DNA from 2 places in the Roseovarius arcticus genome. Region 2 is predicted to be linked to the other one. Evidence: riboswitches for the same ligand, from Rfam matches in the RefSeq annotation. Region 2 holds a riboswitch; the other holds the start of a gene.
The links. A riboswitch is a leader RNA that binds a small molecule or an ion and turns the genes downstream of it on or off. The one in region 2 is predicted to bind thiamine pyrophosphate.
Positions count from the first base shown of each region.

Region 1: linked by a shared signal. The riboswitch ahead of thiM (hydroxyethylthiazole kinase) and the one ahead of MK6180000_RS01035 (ABC transporter substrate-binding protein) in region 2 are both predicted to bind thiamine pyrophosphate.

Region 1 covers NZ_SZZN01000001.1:3,750,337-3,754,529, reverse strand. Annotated here, with positions in the region: gene thiD (bifunctional hydroxymethylpyrimidine kinase/phosphomethylpyrimidine kinase) at 1-475, opposite strand, end outside; gene thiE (thiamine phosphate synthase) at 472-1,104, opposite strand; gene thiM (hydroxyethylthiazole kinase) at 1,101-1,889, opposite strand; TPP riboswitch at 1,943-2,039, opposite strand; gene MK6180000_RS17965 (DUF1674 domain-containing protein) at 2,073-2,273, opposite strand; gene MK6180000_RS17960 (RsmB/NOP family class I SAM-dependent RNA methyltransferase) at 2,340-3,599, shown strand; gene MK6180000_RS17955 (heparinase II/III family protein) at 3,693-4,193, shown strand, end outside.
Region 2 covers NZ_SZZN01000001.1:213,518-217,710, reverse strand. Annotated here, with positions in the region: gene MK6180000_RS01040 (DUF4153 domain-containing protein) at 1-1,402, opposite strand, end outside; TPP riboswitch at 1,576-1,682, shown strand; gene MK6180000_RS01035 (ABC transporter substrate-binding protein) at 1,830-2,765, shown strand; gene MK6180000_RS01030 (TenA family protein) at 2,755-3,447, shown strand; gene MK6180000_RS01025 (ABC transporter ATP-binding protein) at 3,444-4,166, shown strand; gene MK6180000_RS01020 (ABC transporter permease) at 4,163-4,193, shown strand, end outside.

The sequences.
Region 1 (4,193 bases), 3.5 Mb from region 2:
GGCGGGTCATTTCATCCAAATTAAGCGCCTCGGCGCAGCCCAGTAGATCGGCCGCCTCCGGCAGGTTCGGCGTGATCAGCGCGGCTTTTGGCAATAGCAGGCTGCGCAGCGCATTAACCGCATCGCTTTCCAGTAGGCGATCACCGCCCTTGGCCACCATGACCGGGTCCAGCACGATGGGCGCGTCCAGCCCTGCAAGCGCATCTACCACCGCGTTAATCAGGACGGCACCACCCAGCATTCCAATCTTGACCGCGTCGATGCGAATATCCTCGCGGAGCGCCGCAATTTGGGCTGTGATGATATCTGCATCCATCAACCGCACGGCCTGCACGCCGCGTGTGTTCTGCGCGGTCAGCGCTGTGATCGCAGCCATGGCATAGCCGCCATTGGCAGAAATGGATTTTATATCGGCTTGAATGCCAGCCCCGCCCGACGGGTCCGAGCCTGCAATGGACAAGATATTGGGGATCATGCCGGGCCCCATTCTGCGATCAGGGCGCGCGCCGCGCCTTCCATGTCGGCCGCCTGCGATATGGCCGAGACGACTGCAATGCCCGCCGCACCTATCGCCCGAATGGCCGCCGCATCGCCGCGCTTTATCCCGCCGATTGCAACGCATGGTAGCGGCGTGGCCGCGATTATCCGGGCCATGCCGTCAATGCCCAAAGGCTCTGCCGCATCCGGCTTGGTCGCTGTCGCGCGCAGAGGTCCAACGCCAAGATAATCGACACTATCCTGCGGTATAGAGCCGATTTGCGCCAGCGTTTCCACCGACAACCCCAGGATCATATCAGGCCCGATTCGGCGGCGAATGGCAGCGACGTCCCCGTCGCCCTGCCCCAGATGCACGCCGTTCGCCCCGATCTTTAGCGCGGCGTCGACACGGTCATTGACGATCAGAGCCGCGCCTGCGGCGCTCGTGATGCGCAGCAGCGCAGCTGCCAGCTTCTCGAACTCCGCATCACTGGCGTGTTTGTCGCGAAGTTGAATGATGCGCACGCCTGCGGCAAGAGCGGCGCGCACCTGCTCCGGCACGGTCGCAGGCGCGCCCGCGTCAGTCACGAAATAAATCGGGCCAAGTTGCCGCTTATTTAGCCTCATACGACCTCAATTCGCGCGCGGTCGGATACTTCCTCAGGCCCGAGGTTATAGAGCGCGTCGATGAAGGCGGCCTGGAAGCTGGCCGGGCCAGTGGCGACCTCGCCTGCCACTTCGCCCGCAACGCCATAGTAGGCCAGCGCGCCGACCGTCGCAGGCAATGCGGGTTGGTCTACCGCAAAAGCGGCGACGATTCCGGTCAGCGAACAGCCTAAAACCGTGATTCGCGGCATCAGCGCATGACCGCCCGCCACGCGGTAGGCTGCCTGCCCATCTGTGATAAAATCGCGTTCGCCCGTTACAGCTACGACGCCGCCCGTCTGGCGGGCCAGAATGCGCGCCGCGTCCTCGGCGTCGCTGACCGTGTCTGCGGTATCGGCGCCCTTGCCCGCGGCCTCAAAGCCCGCGAGCGCGATGATCTCAGAGGCGTTTCCACGAATGATGGTCGGCTTCAACGCAAGCAGGCGCGCGCCGGCATCGCGGCGCAAAGCGGTCGCGCCGACGGCAACGGGGTCCAGCACCCATGGCTTGTTTGTTGCGTTCATTACGCGCGCGGCGTCCTCCATCGACACAACCCATTCAGGGTCAAGCGTGCCGATATTGACGCTGAGCGCATCGGCCAGACCAGCGAACTCTGCCGCCTCCTGCTGAGCATGGGCCATCGCGGGACTGGCGCCTGCGGCCAACATGATGTTGGCCATGACGTTCATCGCGACATAATTTGTGATATTTTGCACCAGCGGCGCGCGGGCGCGCATATGCGCCAGATACTGTCCTGCGTCGTTCATCTTAGCTCCCCTTCGCAGGCAGGGGACATGCCGCAAGTCTGTCCCTAAACGGGACCGATCTGCGCGCAACTTCCTCCGCCGGCATGATCCGGTTCAGGTTCGAAGGGTGCATCTCAGCCCACCATGCGGCGGGCGCCCCTGTTACAAGGGCAGGATGCGCAGCGGCACAAGCAGCGTCAAGGGCTAGAAATCGATCGCAATACCCTTCTTCTCCCAATCGCCATAGCGCACGGCCTCTAGCCCATCCTTGCGACCGCCCAGTTCGGTGGGCAGGTCGGTGGCATCGGCTTTCAATCGGCGCTCTTCTGCCTCGGCCAGCGCGCGCTGCGCAGCGGGTGGCAAATCGGTGGGTTGCTTTGCAATCGTATTGTGGCGGTCTGTCATGGCATGGGTTCCTTTGCGAGCGTACCCTTGATATACGCCGCAATCGCCAATCAGCAAGGATACGACATGCCCACGCCATCGCCGCGCGCCGCCGCCGCCCACCTGCTGGACCAGATATTGGGCGAGCATCGCCAGATGTCCGAACTTTTGGCCACCGGCGCGCTGGACCGGCTGCAGGCGCCGGACCGCGCCCGCGCCCAGCGCCTCGCGACGCAAACCCTCAAAGGTATGGAGCGGGCAGACACGCTTCTGGCCAAACACCTACGCAAGCCGCCCCCCCTGCCGGTGATGAACATCCTGCGTTTGGGCACGACAGAGCTTTGCCATGGCGGTGACGCGCACGGCGTCGTTAACGAATGTGTGGGCCTGATCGCAGGAAATGCGCGCTTTGCCCGGCTAAAGGGGCTGGTCAACGCCGTACTTCGCAAAGTGGCGGCCGATGGCCCAGCCGAATGGGCCAATCTACCGGTGCCGCATCTGTCCGACTGGCTGCGCGGCCCCCTGACTGAGGCGTATGACGCCACCGCTGTGGCAGGCTTTGAGGCTGCACATTTCGCAGGCGCGCCGCTGGATTTGACACCCAAAGGCGATGCAAACGCACTGGCGCAGGCTGTCGGTGGCACGGCGCTTCCGACGGGGTCGGTCCGGCTGCAAGACGCGGGCCAGATCAGCGCGCTGCCCGGCTACGAGGCCGGCGACTGGTGGGTGCAGGACGCCGCCGCCGCGATTCCCGCGCGCGTCTTGGCCGCCCTGCCGGGCGAGGCTGTACTGGACATGTGCGCCGCGCCGGGCGGCAAAACGCTGCAACTGGCGGCGACTGGCGCAGATGTGACAGCACTGGATATATCAGACGCCCGGATGGCGCGGGTGCGCGAAAACCTGGCGCGCACGGGGCTGAACGCGGGCCTCGTGACGGGCGACGCACTGACCCATGAGGGCAGCTATGATGCGATCCTGCTGGACGCGCCGTGCTCGGCCACCGGTACGATTAGGCGGCATCCCGACCTGCCCTACGCGCGCGATGGCTCCGAAATCGGCGATCTGATCGCGCTTCAGGCCGCGATGCTGGACCGCGCGCTGGGCTTGCTAAAGCCGGGAGGCCGACTGCTCTATTGTACCTGCTCGCTGCTGCCGGACGAGGGCGAATGCCAGATCGACGAGGCGCTGGTGCGCCATTCCTCGCTATCAGTGGACCGCGCCGCGCTTAATCTGCCCGGGATAGACCCCGCTTGGATTACCGAAGAGGGCGGGCTACGGCTGCGCCCCGATTACTGGGGCGATCTGGGCGGCATGGATGGCTTCTACATCGCGCTGCTGCGCACCTGATCCGATTTTAGCAATCCTTCGGTGACTTGGGCGTGGCTGCGCGATATGATCCGCCCGAGGCGGCGCCACCAAGAGCGTCCGGAGACGAGGCGCATGGCACCAGAAGGCACGATCCGCGCGAAATGGACGAGGCTGCAAAACCGCATCGCGGCGCGGCGCGCGGCATGGGCGCGACCTGCGACCGCTTTCGTATCCTCGCCCGAGCCGCGCACGATCGGCAGCTTTGCCCGCGGGCGGCAGCTGACGGCGGGCAATTTTATGTTTGCCGGGAATCTGGTGCATAGCCTCGATACGGCGCCGTGGGACCTGGACGCGCCCAGCGCCGCATTTGCCGCCGAGGCGCACGGATTTGGCTGGCTGGATGATCTGGCCGCCGCTGGGGACGCGCCCGCGCGGGTCTGCGCGCAAAACTGGACTCAAAGTTGGATTGAGCGGCACGGAAAAGGGCGCGGCCCCGGCTGGTCGCCCGACTTGACCGGTCGGCGCATGATACGCTGGATTAATCACGCGCTCTTTCTCCTCGCCGGTCAGGAAAAACCAGCGTCGGATGCCTTCTATCGCTCGATGGCGCAGCAAACGCTGTTTTTGGGCAAA
Region 2 (4,193 bases):
GCGCGCCGGGCGGCAACATGCGTCCTTCGGGGCGCACTGGCACGATACCGTCCATGTTCGAGATATCCGCATCGCCCTGCTCAGCCTCAAAGTTCCACTTACTCTCGATCCTATTAGCCTTGGAAATCAGCGCCACCAGCGCCTCATCGCCGCCGGCCTCTGCATCTGCCTTGAGCCGGGCTAGTCCTTGCTGGCCGACCTTGCCCCAGAGATGCGCCATTTCCCACAGCGCCAATTTATCGTTATCGATACCGCGTTCATAGCGGGCCAATTGGCTGGCGGTCGACAGACGCTCGGCGTTCAGCAGTGGCGTCAGCCATGCGGCGGCGATGGCCAGCGACACGAGGGCCATCCAGCGGTTCACGTGCCGCTGCCTCGCCCGCCAGCCACGCCGGCGAATGACAGCCCCCGCATAGGCCAGCGCATAGATCGTCGCCACTCCGGCAGCAATCAACGCGGCAACACGGTCAGGCGTCAGCCCATACTGATTCACCCGCAGCCACACCGCCCAAAGCGCGAGCAGGGCCGGCACCGGTAGCATAAGGCTTAATCCCCAAGCGGCGCCGCGCATCACTGGCCCCTGCACCGACAGGTCATTGTCGCGGTGGATTGCCGTCGTGATTAGCGTGACGCCTGCAGCCGTGACGCCCAGCAACGTTGCCGCTGCCGAATACTGGCCAAATAGATTGCCAAGGCCCCGTACCGGCAGCGCCAGAACGAAGATTGCCAAAACCACCAGCAGCGCAGGCAGCAGCACGCGGAGCAACTGGATCACCAAGAATGGCGAGACGTATTCGCGCAATTCGTGCACGATCGCGATTCCCAGACCCAGCGCGGCCCCGCTAATGAGATAGGGCATAGCGTCGATCTCGATCAGGTCCTCTATGATGTTTAGCCCGACAAGCCCCAACAGTTCGTTTGATAGCAGCAGAACGCCCCAGACGACGCCGACGAACAGCCACGCGGCGGCCCCGCGCACCACCAGCTCCCACGCCGCGTCAAAGAGCATCCCATAATGCCGCCAACCGCCATGCCGTTGCAGCGCAGCGATTACAAAAGGTGTCCCGATGGCCAAAAGGTAAAAGTAGGCAGCCAGACCATAACCATGGTCCAAAAATGCGCGGACATCTACGTGCCGGAAACTGGCCCATAGCAGCAGGGCCGCGGAGAGGACTGCCATTATCGTGGCCGCCGCAGCCGCCGGTACCAGGCGGACCGGCCCCAAAAGCGCGAGAAGTATCGAAAAGAAGCCCAGCCCCGCAGACACCAAAAGCAGCACAAGGCGCGCATTGCCGACCAGATCCGCCACCATCTCGATCAAAAACCACGCCGATAAACCGGCGACAGCCCCAACGAAGGCATATGACAGCCGCGTCGTGGCAGACTGGGATGGACGGATCATAGGCGGCTCTCCGGTTACAGTCGCGGCGGCTCGTTTCAGCGGCGCCTGAGGTTTCTTCGCATCCTACCGCGTTCAATCCAGAACATGAACGGCCGAATAAGGCGGCCATCGGTGGACCCGCGCAATAGGGCGCATACCCGCTTGCCCTCGCCCCGCCGCGCAGCTAGGTTTGGCAACATCCGTTGGGGGGCTCCGCATTGCCGGGGCTGAGAGGCGCAGATGCCGACCCATCGAACCTGATCCGGTCAGTACCGGCGTAGGGAACGGAGACATTGCACGGCGCGCCCGCGCCGCGCGCATCTTTGTATCTCCCCGCTCCGCCATCTGACCAACCATTGCACCGCGGCTATGCAGTGCGACGGGACCGCACTCTATCGCGGCGCCCAGGTCGCACGGGCCATGGCAGCCAGATACGGGAAAGTCACCGATGAAAGCCATCGCCCTCGCCGCCGCCCTTTTTGCCGCAACGCCCGCCCTCGCAGAGGACGAGCTGACCGTTGTGCTTGACTGGTTCGTCAACCCCAATCACGGCCCGATCATCATCGCGGAGGAGCGCGGATATTTCGCCGATGCCGGTCTCAAGGTCGAGGTGGTCGCACCTGCCGACGCGTCGGCCCCGCCAAAGATGGTGGCCGCAGGGCAGGCCGATCTAGCCGTATCCTACCAGCCGCAATTGCATATGCAGGTGGCCGAGGGGCTGCCGCTGATCCGCGTCGGCACGCTGGTTGCCAGCCCGCTGAACTGCCTGCTGACGCTAAAGGGTAGCCCGATTAAGGAGATCGCAGACCTCAAAGGGGCCAAGATAGGCTATTCCGTTGCCGGCGTCGAAGAGGCGCTGCTGACCGCCATCCTGTCGGCCCACGATGTTGCCCTAGCAGATGTCGAATTGATCAACGTCAACTGGTCGCTTGGCCCGTCGGTCATGTCGGGGCAGGTCGATGCCGTCATCGGCGCCTACCGCAATTTTGAGCTGAACCAGATGGATATAGAGGGCGTGCCCGGGCATTGCTTCTTTATCGAGGAGGAAGGTGTGCCGCCCTATGACGAGCTGATCTATGTCGCCAACCCCGAAACGATGGATACTGAAGTCATTTCGCGGTTTTTACGGGCGACCGAACTGGCAACGCAGTACATCGTCAACCACCCCGAGGACAGCTGGGAGATTTTCAAGTCAACCTCCACTGAATTGGATGATGAGCTGAATTCGCGCGCTTGGGTCGACACCATCCCCCGCTTTGCCCTGCGTCCGGCGGCGGTCGACGTCGCGCGCTACACTGGGTTTGAGAAGTTCATGAGCGAGGCAGGCCTTATCGACGGTATCCGCCCGCTATCGCAACTGGCCGTAGATCCCGGTGCGCGTTGATAAGGGCACGCAGGTGTATGGCGCGACCTTCTCTGCGTGGCGCGCCGAGGCGGCAGAGCCTTGGCAGGCCTATACGCACCACGCGTTTGTCGAGGGGCTGAAGGACGGCACGCTGCCACGCGCCGCTTACTTGAATTATCTGGTGCAGGACTACGTGTTTCTCATCCACTTCTCGCGTGCATGGGCACTAGCGGTGACCAAGGCCGAGACGGTCGAGGAAATGCGCTTTGGCGCTCGGATAGTTGATGCCTTGCTGAACGAGGAGATCGCACTGCACGTCGCCACCTGCGCAGCCGAGGGCATAGACGAAGCGACGCTTTTCGCCGCGCCCGAGGCGATGGAGAACATCGCTTATACGCGCTATGTGCTGGATGCAGGTCATTCGGGTGATTTTCTGGATCTGCTGGCGGCGCTGATGCCCTGCGTAATGGGATATGGAGAGATCGGTCTGCGGCTGGCGGCGGCAAAATGTGACACGCCCTATGCGGACTGGATCAGCACTTACGCAGGCGCAGATTACCAGCAGGTCTGCTACGAGGCAGGCGCACTACTGGACGCGGCCATTCTGCGCCGCCTTGGCGACGTGCCACAAGACAGCCCCCGCTGGGCGGCTTTATCGCACCGCTTCGCCACAGCCACTCGGCTAGAGGTCTCTTTCTGGGACATGGGTCTCGCGGGGTGAGCGCGCCGGGCATTTTCCTGCAAGGGCATGTTGCCATCGGCGATGCGCCCCTTGTTCCGCAGATCACGCTTAATGTTGCGCCGGGCAGTTGGACCTGTCTGCTGGGGCCATCGGGTGTAGGCAAATCCACGCTGCTGCGCCTGATCGCAGGTATCGCCGACGAGGCGGCGCTGACCGGCACGCTTACTGCCAGCGACGGCGCCCCGCTGACAGGGCGCGTGGCCCTGATGGCACAAAGCGATCTTCTGCTACCGTGGCTGAGCGTTCTAGATAATGTAATGTTGGGCGCGCGTTTGCGCGGCACTGATCCCCAGTCCGAACGCGCCGCCGCATTGCTGGAGCAGGTGGGCCTGATAGAGCACGCTGCCAAGCCGCCCGCTCAGCTGTCGGGCGGGCAACGCCAGCGCGCCGCCCTCGCCCGCACATTGATGGAGGACCGGCCCATCGTCCTGCTGGACGAGCCATTCTCGGCGCTGGATGCGCGCACCCGCGCCCAGGTGCAGGATCTGACGGCGCAGTTGCTGAACCATCACACCGTCCTCATGGTCACGCACGATCCGTCCGAGGCCGCGCGTCTGGGCGAGGCCATCCTTATCCTCAACGAACGCGGCCTCGCGCCATGGCCGGTCCCGCCGGGCGTGCCGCCGCGCGCAGTTGACGACGCCAAGACGCTAGAAGCTCAAGGTGCGCTACTGGCCGCCCTGAGAGCTGCCCCATGAGGCGCGCCGCCAATGCCGCTGCTGCCA